DNA from 3 places in the Oceanisphaera submarina genome. Region 1 is predicted to be linked to each of the others. Evidence: predicted binding sites of a transcription regulator. Region 1 holds the regulator's gene; each other region holds the start of a gene.
The links. Region 1 encodes sigma-54, which starts transcription at its own class of promoters, with help from an activator protein. Its sites were predicted from a motif close to TGGCACNGTTTTNGCTT; they were not measured.
Positions count from the first base shown of each region.

Region 1 (6,204 bases):
TACAAGGAGACAAGAAAGGGGCCATACCCCGCCCCCTACAGTTTTCATTACATCGGTCGCTAATCGGCACAAGCTTTTCTATAATGGCGCCGCCTAAGGTGTGGAGAAAGCTATGACTGCAGAATTTGATTATCGGAAAACCGCCAAGCAGGTGCTGGATATTGAAAAGGCGGCCATCGACGGCCTTTATCAATATCTGGATCAGGCGTTCAATCATGCCTGCCGGCTGATGTTCCAGTGCCCGGGGAAAGTCATCGTGACCGGCATGGGTAAATCCGGGCACATCGCCCACAAGATTGCCGCTACCCTGGCCAGTACCGGCACCCCCGCCTTTTTCGTACATCCGGGTGAGGCCAGTCATGGGGATCTCGGCATGATAGGCAAGGACGATGTGGTGCTGGCCCTGTCCAACTCCGGTGAGAGCAGCGAAATCATTTCACTGCTGCCGGTGCTAAAGCGCCGAGGACTGTCGTTGATCTGCCTGACCGGCAACCCCGCCTCCACCATGGCACGAGAAGCCAGTGTACATCTGTGCACCCGGGTAGAGCAGGAAGCCTGCCCGCTCGGCCTGGCCCCGACCGCCAGCACCACCGCCGCCCTGGTCATGGGCGATGCCCTGGCCGTGTCCCTGCTGGAAGCCCGCGGCTTTACTGCCGATGATTTTGCGCTCAGTCACCCCGGCGGTGCCCTGGGCAAACGCCTGCTGCTGCGAGTAGGTGATGTCATGCACAGAGATGAACTCGTGCCCCGGGTCGGGCTCGATACGCTGATTATCGACGCGCTGCTGGAAATTGGCCGTACCGGCCTGGGCTTTACCGCCGTGGTCGATGACCAGCAGAAACTGGTGGGAATCTATACCGATGGTGATCTGCGCCGCACCCTGGATCATAAAATCGATCTACACCACACTTCCATCGGCCAGGTCATGACCCGCAGCTGCACCACGGCGCACGCCAATATGCTGGTGGCGGAAGCGGTCAAACTGATGGAAGAGAAGAAAATAAGCGGCCTGCTGGTGGTAGATGAACAACAGCACCCGGTGGGCGCCTTCAATATGCACGACCTGTTACGAGCGGGGGTGATCTGATGGAACAAGCAAGCCTTTACGGTCCGGTAACCAGCGACATCTGGCGACGGATGGCCGACATAACACTGCTGATCTGCGATGTGGACGGCGTGCTGTCCGACGGCCTGATCTATCTCGGCAACCAGGGTGAAGAATACAAGAGCTTTTGCACCAAAGACGGTTTCGGTATCAAGGCGCTGCTCAACGCCGGCATCCAGGTGGCGGTGATCACAGGCCGCAACTCCCGCATCGTCAGCGAACGCATGGCCTCGCTCGGGGTCACCCACGTCTATCAGGGCCAGAGCGACAAGATTCACAGCTATCGGGCCCTGCTGGAGACCCTCAAGCTGAGGCCGGAGCAGGTCGCCTATATCGGCGACGATGTGGTCGATTTGCCGGTGATGCTGGACTGCGGTCTGGGTGTAGCTGTGGCCGATGCTCATCCGCTGGTACTACGGCAGGCCGATTATATTACCCGCATCGAGGGCGGCCGAGGCGCAGTGCGCGAGCTCTGCGATCTGCTGCTCGACGCCCGGGGCGAGCTGGAACAGGCCAGGGGCATGAGCCTGTGAGCCGCCAAACCTGGTGGTTTGGCGGCCTCTTCCTGGTCGCCCTTGTCTGCTGGCAGTGGTTCAGGCCGGTCACCGACGCCCCCGTCAACCAGCAGGATTATCAGCCAGACTTTATCGCCAAAAACCTGAGCAGCGTGCAGTACAACCAGCTGGGTCTGCCCTACCGCGGACTGGATGCTGAATATGCGGAGTACTACGAGCCGCTGGCCATGACCCTGATGGAAAAACCTGTTATCTTGCTTTATTCGCCCGATGGCCAGCCCCAATGGCAGTTGAGCGGTGATGAGGGCATGATCAATACCAACGATAACGCGGTATTGAACGGCACCGTGGTCGGCCGGGGGCTGCAACCCGATGCCCTGGTGAAAACCCTGACCACCGAATACCTGGAACTGGATTTTATTAAAAACCAGCTGCGTTCCAACCGGGATGTACAGCTGAACAGCCCAACTTTCCGGGCCCAGGGCCAGGGGCTGTTGGGCAAGCTTGATCAACAAACAGTGGAATTACTGCATGAAACCCGGGCAACCTACTTTACTCCTTAGCATCGGCGGCCTGCTGGCCCTGAGCCTGAGCCTGGCCGAGGCCAAAGAGGCTGATTTCAGCCAGCCGGTAACCATAGATGCCGGTCGCCAGCTGGTGGAGCTGGCCGACAACAAGGTGACCTTCAGCGAGCGGGTCGTGGTCAAACAGGGCACCATGGATGTGCGAGCCGACAGACTGGTGGTGATCCGCACCGAACAGGGTCTGCAATCGATGACCGCCCACGGCGCGCCAGCCACCTACTACCAGGTGCTGGACAACGGCCAGCCGGTCAAGGCCGAGGCCCGGGAGATCCACTACGATATGAAGGCACGCACCCTCACCCTATTGAAGGAGGCGAAGCTGAAGCAGAACGACAATATCGTGACCGGCTATCGTATTCGCTACCATATCGACAAGGAACAGATGGAAGCCGAAAGCCAGGGTGGAGCAGACCGCGTTACCACCATTTTTCTGCCTGAACAGCTGCAGGACATGAATAAAAAAGAGATACAGAACTGATCATGGCAACACTGAAAGCCCGCGGGCTGCAGAAGAGTTACAAGGGCCGTCAGGTAGTGGCCGATGTCAGCCTGACCGTCAATACCGGCCAGATCGTCGGCCTGCTCGGCCCCAACGGGGCCGGCAAGACCACCTCTTTCTACATGATAGTGGGCCTGGTACAGCGCGACGCCGGCAGCATCACCATCGACGAGCAGGACATCAGCTATCAGCCGATGCATGTGCGAGCCCGCGCCGGTATCGGTTATCTGCCCCAGGAAGCCTCCATTTTTCGGCGTCTGAGCGTAGCCGACAACTTAATGGCGGTACTCGAAACCCGCAAGGATCTGGACGCCGCCGGCCGCGACGAGAAAATGGAGCAGCTGCTGGAAGAGTTCAATATCACCCATATCCGCGACAGTGCCGGTATGAGTCTGTCAGGTGGTGAACGCCGACGGGTGGAAATTGCCCGCGCACTGGCGGCCGATCCGCGCTTCATACTGCTGGATGAACCCTTCGCCGGAGTCGATCCCATCTCGGTAATCGACATCAAGAAAATCATTCTGCACCTGCGCGATAGAGGCCTGGGGGTGCTGATCACCGATCACAACGTGCGCGAGACGCTGGACGTCTGCGAGCGGGCCTACATTGTCAGTCATGGTCATCGTATCGCCGCCGGCACCCCGGCCGAAATCCTCGCGAACGAGCAGGTCAAGAAAGTCTATCTGGGTGAACAATTCAGCCTCTAAGCTGACCCGCTGGAGCCCCATGCGGTTGATATAGAAGGACTTTACCAACGATGAAGCCAACTCTTCAGTTACGTATGGGACAGCAGCTGACCATGACCCCCCAGTTGCAACAGGCCATTCGTCTGCTGCAACTGTCGAGCCTGGAACTGCAACAGGAAATTCAGCTGGCCCTGGAAAGCAACCCCCTGCTGGAACAGGAAGAGCCGGACAGCATCGAGGTGGCCGACGGCGGCAACGACGAGCAGATGGCCGCCGATACCGCCATGGAGCAGAATCAGCTGTCCGACGAACTGCCGATGGACACCCACTGGGACGATATCTATACCACCTCAACCGGCAGCGCCGGGAACGGCGGCCTTCCCGAAGGCATGGAGGATACCGTCTACCAGGGAGAAACCACGGAAACGCTGCAGGATTACCTGCTGTGGCAGATGCAACTGACCCCTTTCAGCGAGACCGATCAGGCCATAGCACTGGCCATTATCGACGCCATCGATGATGCCGGCTACCTGACTCAGGGTCTGGAGGATATCCTCACCGCCGTCTCCGGCGGCGAACAGGAGATAGAAGCAGATGAAGTGGAGGCGGTGCTGAAGCGCATCCAGCATTTCGACCCTATCGGCGTCGCCGCCCGCAGCGTGCAGGAATGCCTGCGCATTCAGCTGGACCCTTTTCCCGCCGACACTCCCTGGCTGAACGAGGCCCGTCTCGTCATTGACCGGCACATGGATCTGCTCGGCACCCGGGACTACCGCAGCCTGCAACGCAAGACCAGACTGAAAGAAGAAGAGCTCAGGGAAGTACTGTCCCTGATCCAGCAGCTGGAGCCCAGACCGGGTAACAGCGTGCTTCAGAGCAGCTCCGAATATGTGATTCCGGACGTGGTGGTCACCAAGCGACAGGGTGGCTGGGTCGCCGAACTCAACCCGGAAGCCATGCCCAAGGTCAGGCTGAACCAGACCTATGCCGCCATGGCCCGCCAACCCAGAAACAGCGAAGACGGCCAGTTTATCCGCAACCACTTGCAGGACGCCAAGTGGTTTATCAAGAGTCTCGAGAGTCGAAATGAGACCCTGCTCAAGGTTGCCAATTGTATTGTGGAACAACAACAGGCATTCTTTGAGTATGGGCCCGAGGCCATGAAGCCGATGGTGCTGAATGATGTGGCCGAGGCGGTGGAAATGCACGAATCCACCATCTCCCGGGTCACCACCCAGAAATTCATGCATACCCCCAGAGGGGTGTTTGAACTGAAGTATTTTTTCTCCAGCCATGTGGGTACCGATGATGGTGGAGAATGTTCGTCGACGGCAATTCGTGCCCTGATCAGGAAACTGGTCGGTGCGGAAAACCCGGCCAAGCCACTGAGCGACAGCAAAATTGCCCAGCTGCTGGCCGAACAGGGGATACAGGTGGCCAGGCGGACCATCGCCAAGTACAGGGAATCGCTGGCCATCCCCCCTTCCAATCAGCGTAAACGCCTGATGTAAAGGCAGACCTAGAAGGAAGACGATATGCAAATAAATCTGACTGGACACCATGTAGACATCACGGACTCCCTGCGTGACTATGTGAACAGCAAGTTTTCCCGACTGGAGCGTCATTTCGACAACATTACCAATGTACACGTCGTCCTCACACTCGAAAAATTGCAGCAGGTTGCCGAAGCTAAAATCCACCTCAGCGGCGGCGAAATCTTTGCCAACTCTCAACATGACGATATGTACGCCGCCCTCGATGGCTTGATCGACAAGCTCGATCGCCAAATAATCAAACACAAAGAGAAGCTCAAGCAAAAATAACCATGGAAGTCGCCGACATACTGAGCAGGGGCTGCACCCGCAGTGCAGTCCCCTGCACGAGCAAAAAACGTGCGCTGGAAATCATCAGCGAGCTGGCCGCCCTGCACCTCAACATCAGCAGTCAGCAGCTGTTTGACTGCCTGCTGGCCCGGGAAAAAATGGGTAGCACCGGTATCGGTAACGGTATCGCCATTCCTCATGGTCGTATCAGCGATGACAACCGGGCGACGGCGGTTTTACTCACCTTTGCCGAACCGGTAGAGTTCGATGCCATCGACAATCAGCCGGTTGGCCTGGTGTTCGCCCTGCTGGTACCGGAGCAGGAGTGTAAACAGCATCTCAAGACGCTGTCATTGATTGCCGAAAAGCTCAGTAACAAGCAGGTCTGCAAGCAGTTGCGCCAGGCCGGCAGCGATGACGAGCTCTATAACATCATGGTTTCTTCCTGAGGAGAGCAATATGCAGTTGGTGATCGTCAGTGGCCGTTCGGGCTCGGGGAAAACCGTAGCCCTGCGTGTGCTTGAGGATCTGGGCTATTACTGTGTCGATAATCTCCCCGTCGAGCTGCTGCCCGAGCTGGTACAGATGCGTCGACGCAAGCCCGGCGAGGTGGCGGTCAGTATCGATGTACGCAACCTGCCCGACGGTGCCGACAAACTGGAGGCCTGCCTGGCCGAAGTTAGCGCCATGGAAGGAGTCAGCCTGTCCAGCATCTTCATCGATGCAGACAACGCCGCCCTTATTCGCCGCTTCGGCGACACCCGCCGGCTGCATCCCCTGTCTCGTCTCAGCCTGACCCTGGACGAAGCCATCCGTCAGGAAACCCACCTGCTGTCGCCCCTGTCTTCCGCCGCCGATCTGCGTATCGATACCTCCGATCTCAGTATTCACGATCTGAGCGAAATTATCCGCGCGCGCATTCTCGGCAAGAAGGAACGCGAGCTGAACTGGGTGTTCGAGTCCTTCGGTTACAAATACGGTATCTCTCAGGA
Region 1 covers NZ_JBKGFN010000011.1:46,020-52,223, reverse strand. The annotation lists gene ACLEIV_RS11625 (KpsF/GutQ family sugar-phosphate isomerase) at 113-1,087, shown strand; gene kdsC (3-deoxy-manno-octulosonate-8-phosphatase KdsC) at 1,087-1,638, shown strand; gene lptC (LPS export ABC transporter periplasmic protein LptC) at 1,635-2,183, shown strand; gene lptA (lipopolysaccharide transport periplasmic protein LptA) at 2,152-2,682, shown strand; gene lptB (LPS export ABC transporter ATP-binding protein) at 2,685-3,410, shown strand; gene ACLEIV_RS11600 (RNA polymerase factor sigma-54) at 3,461-4,900, shown strand; gene hpf (ribosome hibernation promoting factor) at 4,925-5,212, shown strand; gene ptsN (PTS IIA-like nitrogen regulatory protein PtsN) at 5,215-5,661, shown strand; gene rapZ (RNase adapter RapZ) at 5,672-6,204, shown strand, end outside.

Region 2 (6,204 bases), on a different contig from region 1:
CAGACCGGTGCCGACGGGGCCGAAACGTTTCATCTGGATAAAGGAAGCCACACCGGTAATGAACAGCGACATGCTGATGATATGAGAGGTGTCGGCGGCGGGAATACCCAGAGTCTGACAGATGATCAACGGCGGTGTGATCACCGCCACGAACAGCGCCAGCAGATGCTGAATGGCGGCGAACAGAGACTGAATGAAGGGCGGTTTGTCGTGTAGCTTGTAGACCAATTCCTGTTGACTGGTCTTATGGTGCGGGTCATGACTCATGGTGTCTGCGTTCCAGTGGTGTATACAATTTATTAACTAGACGGCCTGATTGTTTTTATGATTGGCTTGTCTGATGGGTCAGCTTTTCTTTATGTGAAGATGTTTAATCTGCGCATGTTGTAATGTGCGACCGAATATTCCTTCTAATAGAGGAAGGTGGCATAGGATACTGGAGATAAATGCATCAGGCCAGTTTCCTGATACTGAGTTCACCCGCTATGTTGTGAACAATGATATTGCCAATGCTTATGGATTTGAAAAAATAATACTCGCTCGGGCCTAATAGGCCCTTGGTGGTCGTCCGTTATTTGCAATAGTGTTACGAATGGTTTTCTTTTAGAATCTCGTGCGCACCGGTCGTGAATGCCAGGCCGAACGAAACGTACGGAGATGAACCATGGAACGCCTTGATGAGCTGCTCCTGTCTTTGCAGGCGCTGCTGCTGAACCCGATGATCGATCGGCTGATCGGTATCTTCGATCTCAATGGTCGTTTCTCGGTGGTTTTTCTCGGCATCTCCTATCTGACGGCGCTGCTGCTCTACCGGTTGCGTCTGCAGGATGGCACCACAACCGCCACTGGCTACTGGCGCTTTATCGGCGGTCGAGAAGTGTTCTGGCACCCTTCGGCACGGCTGGACTATCAGTATTACCTGGTGCGCGGCGTTCTCAAGCTGTTGTTTGTACTGCCGGTGATGGGCCTGGTGGATCCCTATATTTGGGAGTCCCGGGACTATGTGGGGTTTTTCGAGCAGGTCTGGGGCGAGCGGCCCCGGCTGGGTGAAAACATGGGGCTGATGATGCTCTATGGTCTGGGCCTGTTTCTGATCGCGGACTGCGTGCATTACTGGGTGCACCGGGCCTTTCATTGTCGCTGGCTGTGGGAGTTTCACAAGGTACATCATTCGGCGGAGGTCATGGTACCGGCTACCGCCAGCCGCATCCATGTGGTGGAAAAGGTGGCGGAGAAGGTTGCCAAGGGGGTGTTTATCGGCGCCTACGCGGGTGGCTTCTATTACCTCTGTGGCGGCAGCGTAAGCAAATATACTCTGTTCGGCTCCAGCTACCTGGTGCTGTTGTTCAATTCCCTGGCCGCCAACCTGCGGCATACCCATATTTGGCTGTCATTCGGGCCTCTGGTCGAACACCTGATCAACAGCCCGGCCCAGCATCAGATCCATCACAGTAACGACCCGAAGCACTTCAACCGTAATTTCGGTACCAACCTGTCGCTCTGGGACTGGATGTTCGGCACCCTTTATGTCACCGGCTGGCAGCCGGAGCCGCTGACCTTCGGCGCCGGCAAGCCGGAAAATAACCGCTATCGCAGCCTGTGGGCGCTGATATTCCTGCCCTTTATCCTTACTTTCAGCCGGTTACGCGTTCGCCTTCGGTTGCGCCTGGCAGGTCGGCAGCCACCGTTGAACCCGGCCGGCTGAAACAGCGCTGTTCAGTGCCGGCCACCGGGAGTAGAATCGCGCCTTTATTGCTGGAGGTGCCTGTGGAGTTTGAATTTTTTCGGGATCTGAATGGCCATCATAGAGCCCGTTTTACCATGGGCCACGAGGTGATGGGCCAGTGGCTGACCGACGAGGTCGGCATTACCGAGGCGACGGCGCTGCTGGCGACCATCAAGAATCTTGAGGCGGGTGAAGCACAGGAGTTCAAGAAGACGTATCCCGAATGCACCCTGCTGCTGACCCGGGAAGAAGCCGAGCTCAGCGCCCATGCCCTGGCCTTCGACACCGACGAGATGGAAGATGGCCTGGCCTATTACGATGACGAGCTGTACGCCGGTTGCGGCCTGGACGATCTGGCCCGGGTGCTGGAGCAATGGCGGGACTTCTGCAGCAACCGTTAAAGCCGACTCAAAGAAAGGGTAAGCCTGTTTATTGGTCAAACGTCGATTTGCTGCATAAAGAGGCAACAGGGTTGCCTCCTCCGACACGCTTCAAGCACATCCATGTGACGCTCGACACATGCCATCCCTGGCATTTGATGGTCGGCTGAGGCAATCCCTGCAGCCTTTTCCATCATTCTGAGCCGTCCATTGGAGGTGTCATCAGGCGACTCCGTTGGCCGAACCGCCAGCTGATCCCGCAGTTGTACCGGTTCTTGTTGGCGCCCATTTATGCGGTGCGCACCTCCCGACAGTTGCGCATTAACAAGCGCACTACAAACTCCACAATCATGATTGTTTTTCTATAGCTTAACGCTTACACCTTCACCTTCCCCCGTCCGCTTTTGATTTTTCCTCTGAGCGTCTTGCTGTCGGCGCGTTTGCGTTTGGCGGCCTTGCTCGGCTTGGTAGGGCGGCGCACCTTTACCGGCTTGCCGGCTTGTTGCAGCAGGGCGAGCAGGGCTTCCCTGGCGGTTTCCTTGTTCATCAGCTGGCTGCGATGGCTCTCGACACGGATCATGATCCAGCCCGAGGCCAGTATCCGGTTGTCTTTCATTTGCCGCAGGGCGGCCTTGTAGGTGTCGGGCAGGCTGGGGCTGTTGGCGTAGTCGAAACGCAGCTGTACCGCCGAGTCGGTCTTGTTCACATGCTGGCCGCCGGGTCCGCTGGCGCGCATGGTGATAAATTCCAGTTCCTGCTCGGGGAGTTGCACCCGGGCCGATAGAGATAACATGGTGACTCCGTTGCACCACCTTGGTGCCTTTAGTGTATCTACTGCACCAGCATCATATCACGGTGCTCAAATCAATCCGTAGATTAAGATTAAATCATTGAAAATAAAGGAATAAAAAACTGGCACGAAGCTTGTTTGTCTTTAATTAATCCAGACACACAAGGAAGCTCGCCATGAAAATGATTTGCGCCATTATCAAACCTTTCAAGCTCGATGACGTGCGATCGGCACTGGCTCATGTCGGCATCGACGGCATGACGGTGACGGAAGTGAAAGGATTCGGTCGCCAGAAGGGGCACACAGAGCTGTATCGCGGGGCCGAATACACGGTGGATTTTCTGCCCAAGATCAAACTGGAAATCGCCACTCAGAGTGACCAGGTGGAGCTGGTGATTGAAGCGATTACCGAAACCGCCTACACCGGCAAGATCGGCGACGGCAAGATTTTTGTTTATGACCTGCATCAAACCGTACGCATCCGTACCGGTGAGCGGGATATGGAAGCCATTTAAGCGAGGGAAAGCATAATGGATACTTTAACCGAAATGAAGTTTGCCCTGGACACCTTTTATTTTCTGATGTCCGGCGTGCTGGTGATGTGGATGGCGGCGGGGTTTGCCATGCTGGAGGCGGGCCTGGTACGCGCCAAGAATACCACCGAGATCCTGACCAAGAATATTCTGCTGTTTGCCATTGCCTGCACCATGTACCTGCTGGTGGGTTATAACATCATGTATGTAGACAATGCCGAAGGTGGCTGGCTGCCGAGCCTGGGCGGCTTGATCGGCAGCCAGGCCGATGACGCCGACCATGCTCTGGAAGCCGACTTCTTCTTTCAGGTGGTGTTCGTCGCCACCGCCATGTCCATCGTCTCCGGGGCCGTGGCCGAGCGGATGAAGCTGTGGGCTTTCCTGGCATTCTCGGTGGTACTGACCGCCTTTATTTACCCGGTAGAAGGCTACTGGACCTGGGGCGGTGGTTTCCTGTCCGAGTGGGGATTCACCGACTTTGCCGGCTCCGGCATAGTGCACCTGGCGGGGGCGTGTGCGGCGCTGGCCGGGGTGCTGCTGCTGGGAGCACGCAAGGGCAAGTACGGTAACAACGGTGAAATTCACCCCATTCCCGGTTCCAACATGCCGCTGGCGACCCTGGGTACCTTTATTCTGTGGATGGGCTGGTTCGGCTTCAACGGTGGTTCTCAACTGCTGCTGTCCGATGTGGAAAACTCTACCGCCGTGGCCAGGATTTTCGTCAACACCAACGCCGCCGCCGCCACCGGCGCCATCGGCGCCCTGGTGGTGACCAAGCTGACCTGGGGCAAGGCCGATCTGACCATGATTCTCAACGGTGCTTTGGCCGGATTGGTGGCCATTACCGCCGATCCGCTTTCACCTAGCCACCTGTGGGCCGCAGGTATCGGCCTGCTGGCGGGCATAGTGGTGGTCTATGCCATAGTGGTGCTGGACAAGCTGCGTATCGATGATCCTGTTGGCGCCATTTCGGTACACGGTGTCTGTGGGGTGCTGGGGCTCTTGCTGGTGCCGGTGGCCAATCCCGATGCCTCCCTGTGGGGTCAGTTGGCCGGCATCCTGGTGATTGGAGGCTGGGTATTCGGCGCCAGCCTGCTGGTCTGGTCTCTGCTCAAGCAGATCTTGGGCATTCGAGTGACCGAAGAGGATGAACTCTCGGGTATGGACAGGATTGACTGTGGCATCGACGCCTACCCCGAGTTCGTGACCCTGAAGCGCCATTGAGTCACGTTATCGTGCCAACATCGTCGGGACTGATAGATGCAGGGGAGGCCATGAGGCCTCCTTTTTTTGTCTGGTAGCCGATCCAGCGCAAGGACGTCTCGGCCGAAGGAGGTAATAATATTGCGGATGAAAACTTTTATTATTCGGATGTCAGTTGCTTATTGATTCCGGGTCGCGTCCGGGTATACTTCTAAACGTTAATTATTCTCACTCAACTAAATGGATCTGGATGATGTCTAAGAAATTTTTCCTGTCGGCGGCGGCTCTGCTGGTTTCCAGCTTCACCAGCCAGGCCTTTGCCGAAGAAGTTAATGTTTACTCCAATCGGCAGGACTTTCTGATCAAGCCGATCATCGACACCTTTACCAAGGAAACCGGTATCGACGTCAATGTGGTGTTCATCAAGGACGGTATGGGTGAGCGTCTGCAGCGCGAAGGTCGCCTGTCACCGGCCGATCTGGTGCTGACCGTCGATGTCAGCCGCCTGATGGACGTAGTCGACAAGGATCTGACCCAGTCAGTCGAAAGCAAGGTGCTGGAAGAGAACATTCCGTCCCAGTACCGCGATGCAGACGGCAAGTGGTTTGCCCTCACCACCCGCGCCCGCGCCATCTACAGCTCGGTCGAGCGGGTGGGCAAGCGTGACGATATCACCTATGAAGAGCTGGCCGATCCCAAATACAAGGGCAAAATCTGTACCCGCAGCGGCAAGCACCCTTACAACGTGGCGCTGACCGCTTCCATGATTGACGAGCACGGCGTTGAATATACCAGGACCTGGCTGGAAGGCCTGAAAGCCAACCTGGCGCAGAAGCCTCAGGGCGGTGACCGGGATCAGGTCAAGGCCATCCGTGATGGTGTCTGTGATTATGCCCTGGGCAACAGCTACTACTACGGCGTCATGCTGACCAACGACAAGCAGCGCGAATGGGCCGAATCCTCCTATATCAACTTCCCCAATCAGGCTGATCGCGGCACCCACGTCAACATCTCTGCCGTGGCCCTGGCCAAGCATGCCAAGAACAAGGATGCAGCCGTCAAGCTGATGGAATTCCTGGCCGGCGACGAGGCGCAGCACCTGTATGCCTCCGCCAACCATGAGTATCCGGTCAAGCCCGGCGTGGAGCCGTCCGAACTGGTGAAGAGCTGGGGTGACTTCAAGTCCGACACTCGTCCGTTGACCGATGTGGCAAAACATGCCAAAGAAGCGGTGCAATTGATGGACGAAGTCCAATACGATCTGTAAAAAGACGGGGGTCAGTCCCCCGTTCCGAGTTGTAGATGAAAAGACCTGGTTGGACGGTCGGCAGCTGGGCCCTGGCCCTGCTGCTGACCTTGCCTGTGATGGCATTATTATATGAAGCACTGTTACCTGCAGAAGACCTCTTCCGTCATCTGTGGGGAACGGTGCTTCCTGCGTATATCAACAATACCTTCTGGCTGGTGTTGCTGGTCATGGTGTTCAGTCTGCTGTGCGGGGTGCCTGCCGCCTGGCTGATGTCCATGTGCGAGCTTCCCGGCAAACGCTGGCTGCAATGGGCTCTGATCCTG
Region 2 covers NZ_JBKGFN010000019.1:46,566-52,769, reverse strand. The annotation lists gene ACLEIV_RS16080 (uracil-xanthine permease family protein) at 1-267, opposite strand, end outside; gene ACLEIV_RS16075 (sterol desaturase family protein) at 665-1,705, shown strand; gene ACLEIV_RS16070 (YacL family protein) at 1,768-2,127, shown strand; gene arfB (alternative ribosome rescue aminoacyl-tRNA hydrolase ArfB) at 2,483-2,899, opposite strand; gene ACLEIV_RS16060 (P-II family nitrogen regulator) at 3,073-3,411, shown strand; gene ACLEIV_RS16055 (ammonium transporter) at 3,427-4,653, shown strand; gene ACLEIV_RS16050 (Fe(3+) ABC transporter substrate-binding protein) at 4,886-5,899, shown strand; gene ACLEIV_RS16045 (ABC transporter permease) at 5,935-6,204, shown strand, end outside.
Region 2: ACLEIV_RS16060 (P-II family nitrogen regulator) is a predicted target of sigma-54. The motif match lies at 3,020-3,036, and genes of this name have one in related genera.

Region 3 (6,204 bases), on a different contig from region 1:
GACGGCACCAGCAGTGGTGAATTATTACGTAATGCAGACCTTGCCATGTATGACTCTAAACGCGCGGGTAAAAACCAGCTCTCTTTTTACAACATGGAAATGCAGGAGCAGGCGCTTCTCTCGATAAGGCTCGAGGAAGAATTACGCCAAGCTATCTGCCGACGGGAGTTTTTTCTGGTATTCCAGCCAATCATTTCCTTTTCCTCTGGCCAGGTAGAAAAATTCGAAGCCTTGCTACGCTGGCACCAACCGGAGCGAGGAATACAAAGCCCGGGCAGTTTTATTGGCGTGGCAGAGCTGACCGGACTGATTGTGCCTATAGGCTATGGGGTCATTGAGGCGGCCTGTCATTTTATTCGGCAACAAATGCAGGCGGGGAAAACCGTGAAACCGGTGGCGGTCAACCTGAGTGTCTGTCAGTTGCGCGAGGCCGACTTCTCGAACAGGGTCGAAGCCCTGTTAATGCATTGGGATATTCCGCCCGGTTTGCTTGAACTGGAAATTACCGAGTCCATGCTGATGGAGAATGTCGATCTTGCCATGACCCTGATAGGTCACCTGAAACGCTTGGGGATACGCCTCTCGATTGATGACTTTGGAACTGGCTATTCTTCGTTGTCTCAATTACGCCATTTTCCCGTAGACATACTGAAAATCGACCGTTCATTTGTGATGGATCTGGAAGCCAGCCCCGTTGACCGACAGATGGTCGAGGCCATTACCGCCATGGTACACAAGCTGGGGCTGAAAGTGGTTGCCGAAGGCATTGAAACCGATGCGCAGATGCGGTTTATCAAAAAGATCGGCTGTGATTATGGCCAGGGTTTCCTGTTTGCCAGGCCCCTCCCTCCCGAGCAGGCACTGCAATACACTGGCTATGCCGGTTTGGCGCTGAGCGAGCACACAACACATGATGACAAGCTCGGCATGGCAACAGCCAGTTGACGAGCAGTTGAACTCAGGAGAGTCAGGAGGGTAAACATGACAAGCAAGAATAACCGGCTGTTTCTGGCTTTTCCCGCCGAGGCGCTGGCGCCTGAACTGACCAGGCTGCAACGCCGCCTGGCCCTGCCCGGCCGGCGCATTCCGCCGGAGCAGTTACACCTGACCCTGCGCTTTCTCGGGCCACTCACTCAAACACAATCCGATTCTTTGCTGAAACAGCTGCCGAAGATACGGCTAGCCACCTTCGAACTCAAGCTGGATCGGCTCGGCTGTTTTCCGCGGGCCAGGGTCGTCTGGATAGGCCCCTCTCGGGTTCCCCCCGGCCTCTCTGCGCTATCCGATGAGCTGGCTGCACGTTGTGCCTCCCTTAAACTCGGGCCGCCTCACAGAGCCTTTCGGCCACATATAACCCTGTTCCGCCACGACAGCACCCAGGAGCTACCGCCGATCACTCCCATCCGCTATCGCCCCTCGCGGCTGTGCCTCTACAGCTCCACCCTGAGCGAGCAAGGGCCGGAGTACCATATTCTGCAATCCTGGCCGCTGACAGATGATGGGGAGTGAGCCCAATCCCATTCAGCATCTGACCATATTCAGGACCCCAGCTCCAGAGGTAACACAGCCACCTCCCTCGACACGCTACGAGTACATCCATGTAAAGCTCGGACATGCCATCCCTGGCATGTCACGGTCGTGGGAGCCGTTCTCTGTTACCTCTTCTCAAACACCGAGTTGCCCGAAGACGGCGCCAACAGGAACTCCGCTGCAACAGGGAGGACAAAGGGATCTGCTATTACATGACAGCGATGTCATGTGTTGAGCCTCACAGGGAGGGGCTTGAGCGGGTCGGCGGAACGGGCCCTTTGTCCGAGATGGGTATGACAGTCAAAAAATCGGATGTTTACCCCACCCCTACCTTTTCCCCCTCACACCCCGTTCTTCACCTGCATGTCAAACGGCAACGCCTGTACCAACTGCATGCCGTCGGGGCTGATCTCTGCCCGCCAGGCCAGGCATTCCACCCCCGCCGCCAGCGCCTCGGCCACCAGGCTACCATAGGCCGGATCCAGGTGGCTGGCCGGACTGACGCGTTCGATGCCGGTATGCAGCACACAGAACAGCAGTACCGCCCTGTGCCCGAGTTTCACGCAGTCGATCAGTTCCCGCACGTGCTTCTGGGCTCTGAGACTCTCGGTGTCCGGAAAATAACCCTGGCCGACCTGCTCGCTCTCATCCAGCAGGGTCACGCTCTTGACCTCCACATAACAGTCCGGCTCAACACCGCCGCTCAGCAAAAAGTCGATGCGGCTGCCCTCGGTGCCATAGCGCACCTCGGCTCTGATATCACCATATTGCGCCAGCAGTGGAATGCGCTTCTGCTCCAGCGCCTCGGCCACCAACTGGTTGGCCCGGCCGGTATTGACACAGATGAAATCGCCGCGCTGGTTTTCGACCAGCTCCCAGGTGTGAGCATATTTACGTTTTTGGTTGTCTGATATAGAGAAATACACAGTCCAGCCCGGCTCGGCACAGCCGGTCATTTTACCGGTATTGGGGCAGTGTATGGTCAGCGGAGCCTCTGGCGAAGAGTCCTGATGAATGACGTCAGCCAGAAAACGCTTGTAGCGCCGGACCAGCTGCCCCCGGCACAAAGAAGAGGAAAACTGCACGATTGTACCTATAGTTCATGAATAGAGTTGGATAGTAATCGTTATCACGGCCCCGACTCTACTCTTGAAAATGCTATTCTTCATCCCCATATGGAGGGCTCACCGAGAAGCTGCCGCTCTTTACGATCCGCACCACTCAGCCTGAGTAATTTCAGAAAAAGTGGTTATGGTCGTATTATAAGGGGCAATTTTCGCAGAAACAGCAATGCAAAATTGCCTTGCCAATATGCTTTCTGCTATAGATAGCCGCTTCTTAACATTGGTTGGCGCAATATTGCTTTTTAGGAGATACGGAATGCCAGCAGTCGAAACCAAAAAATCTCTCGGTATTCTGGCCATTGCCGGTGTTGAGCCCTACCAGGCGAAGCCCGACGAAGAATACATGAACGATGCGCAAAAAACGCATTTTCGCAAAATTCTGGGTGCCTGGCGCAATCAGTTGCGCGAGGAAGTGGATCGCACCATGGGCTACATGAAAGACGAAGCAGCCAACTTCCCCGATCCGGTGGACAGAGCCGCTCAGGAAGAAGAGTTTGCGCTTGAGCTGCGCGCCCGGGATCGGGAACGCAAGCTGATCAAGAAGATCGAGAAAACACTGCAGAAAATCGAAGAAGACGACTTCGGCTATTGCGAGCACTGCGGCGTGGAAATCGGCATCCGCCGACTGGAAGCGCGCCCCACCGCCGATCTGTGCATCGACTGCAAGACCCTGGCCGAGATCAAGGAAAAACAGATGGCCGGTTACTAAGCCGCCCCTGTCACCATGAACAAGACAGCGCCCAACCGCTACATTGGGCGCTTTGCCCCCTCGCCCAGCGGTCCCCTTCACTTCGGCTCTCTGATAGCCGCCCTCGGCAGCTATCTGCAAGCCAGAAGTCATCAGGGATTATGGCTTCTGCGTATCGAAGACTTGGATCCGCCGCGGGAAGTTCCCGGGGCGGCCGATGCCATCCTGCGCACCTTGGACGCCTTTGGCCTGCATTGGGACGGCACCGCTTTGTATCAGAGCCGACGACTCGATGTTTACCAAGCCGTACTGGACGAGTTGGCCCGACAAGGCCTGACTTATCATTGCCGCTGTACCCGCAAGATGGTAAGCGCCACCGGCGGCTTTTATAACGGTCATTGCCGTGACCTTGCTCTACCGGCCGAACACGCGGCCATCCGACTGGTCATGGACCAGCCGGTTTGCGGCTTTAACGACCGGCTGCAGGGGGACATATCGGTGCCGGAAGCGCTGGCCGAAGAAGACTTTATCGTGCGTCGTCGCGATGGGCTCTACGCCTACAACCTGGCGGTGGTAGTCGACGATGCCGAGGCAGGCATTACCGAGGTGGTACGGGGAGCCGATCTGCTCGACCCCACTGTACGCCAGATCGCACTTTACCAGATGCTGAATGCACCGGAGCCCGACTGGCTGCATCTGCCGCTGGCTCTGTATTCGGGCCATAAACTGTCCAAGCAGAATCACGCCCCGGCACTGGATGACCGGCAGCCGGGAAAGGCGCTCTGGCACGCGCTGGATTTTCTCGGACAAGAACCCCCATCGGCATTTTTTGGCGCCGGGGCTGCCGAACTATTGCACTGGGCTTGCCGTCACTGGCGTCTGGATCGGGTGCCCGGCAGACCAAATATCGAGCTGAAGTGCGCAGACAGTTCGCATTTTCAGCACCCTGCGCTATTATAGTGCGCCGATTTTTTTAGCTTAAGGCCTTGCGAGGTGTCCTATTTTTTCCCAGATTGCTGGCTTTTGTAGAAAGCTGCTTACCCGACAACAGGAGGCGTTGCCGTTGCAACCCGTGGTGTTGACGCGCGACCAACATGGTATTTCGCGCCGCCAAATCAGTGAAAACGCCCTCAAAGTACTGTATCGCCTGAACAAGGCGGGCTTCGATGCCTACCTGGTCGGTGGTGGTGTGCGTGACTTGCTGCTGGGCAGACTGCCCAAGGATTTTGATATCGCCACCAACGCCACTCCTGACCAGGTAAAGCAGCTTTTCAGCAACTGCCGCCTGGTTGGTCGCCGTTTTCGCCTGGCCCACGTGCTGTTTGGTCGCGATGTGATCGAAGTGGCCACCTTCCGCGGCCATCACCATCAGGTCAATACCAACAAAAACGTGTCGTCCCAGTCTTCCGAAGGCATGCTGCTGCGCGACAATGTCTACGGCACTATCGAAGAAGACGCAGAGCGCCGTGACTTTACCGTTAACGCCCTCTATTACAATATTGCCGACTTCAGCGTGGTTGGCTTTGCCAATGGCATCAAGGATCTGGAAGCCCGTCGTCTTGACTTGATCGGCGACCCGGCAACCCGCTATCGGGAAGATCCGGTACGCATGATCCGGGCAGTGCGTTTCTCCGCCAAGTTGGGTCTGACCATCAGCCCTCGCACCGAAGCGCCCATTCACGACCTGGCTCCCTTGCTGAGCGATATTCCTCCTGCCCGTCTGTTTGAAGAAACTCTCAAGCTGTTTCTTGCCGGTCACGGTCTGGAAACCTATCGCCAGTTGCAGCAATACGGCCTCTTTGCGCCGCTGTTTCCGGAAGCTGCCGAGGTCATGGGCACGGGCAAGAATCGATACGGTCGCTTTATCGAGCTGGCGCTGACCAATACCGACGAACGTATCGCCCAGGATATGCGGGTAACCCCCGCCTTCCTCTACGCCGCTCTGCTGTGGGGGCCGGTAGAAACCCGCACCCAGGCCTTCATGAATGAAGGTGGCCTGAACCATTACGACGCCTTCATGCTGGCCACCGACGATGTGCTGGGTCGGCAGGTGAAAACCGTCGCCATTCCTCGTCGTTTCAGCTCGGTGGTACGCGATATCTGGCAACTGCAGGATCGTCTCACCAAGCGCAGCGGCAAGCGGCCGCACCGCCTGCTCGAGCATCCCAAGTTTCGCGCCGGCTACGACTTTTTGCTGCTGCGTGCCGAACTGGACCCGCGCCTGAAAGAGCTGGCCGAATGGTGGACCGAGTTTCAGGTTGCCAATCCGGTCGAACGGCAACCGCAGCACCGGCAGTCTCAGACTCGCGGAGCGCAGGAAGGTCCCGCCCATACGACCAACGAGTCCGAATCGCGCAAGCCGCGCAAGCGACCACGCCGTCGCCCTCGTCGGAAAAAAGACGCATGACCCGCGTATTTGTCGCCCTCGGCGCCAACCTTGGCGAGCCGCTGGCACACATCAGGGCGGCTCAGCTCGCCCTGGCCTCGCTGGCCACTCCCGGCAGCCTGCAGCATTCGCCGCTGTACCAGAGTCTGCCCATGGGGCCGGCGGATCAGCCGCCCTATATCAATGGGGTATCGATGTTCGATACCCGGTTCGAGCCACATGAGCTGCTGGATGCATTACAGCGCATAGAGCAGGCTCACGGCCGGGAACGCAAGGAAGAACGCTGGGGGCCTCGTACTCTGGATCTGGACATGCTGCTCTATGGCGAACGTCACATAGAAGATGAGCGGTTGACGATCCCCCACTATGGCCTGAAGCAACGGGAATTTGTGCTTTACCCGTTGGCGGAGCTGGCCCCGGGCCTGATACTGCCCTGCGGTACTTCCTTGGCCAAATTGGTACAAGAGTGCCCGGCC
Region 3 covers NZ_JBKGFN010000025.1:6,726-12,929, reverse strand. The annotation lists gene ACLEIV_RS16750 (bifunctional diguanylate cyclase/phosphodiesterase) at 1-945, shown strand, start outside; gene thpR (RNA 2',3'-cyclic phosphodiesterase) at 982-1,509, shown strand; gene sfsA (DNA/RNA nuclease SfsA) at 1,872-2,615, opposite strand; gene dksA (RNA polymerase-binding protein DksA) at 2,911-3,363, shown strand; gene gluQRS (tRNA glutamyl-Q(34) synthetase GluQRS) at 3,379-4,302, shown strand; gene pcnB (polynucleotide adenylyltransferase PcnB) at 4,376-5,749, shown strand; gene folK (2-amino-4-hydroxy-6-hydroxymethyldihydropteridine diphosphokinase) at 5,746-6,204, shown strand, end outside.
Region 3: dksA (RNA polymerase-binding protein DksA) is a predicted target of sigma-54. The motif match lies at 2,880-2,896, and genes of this name have one in related genera.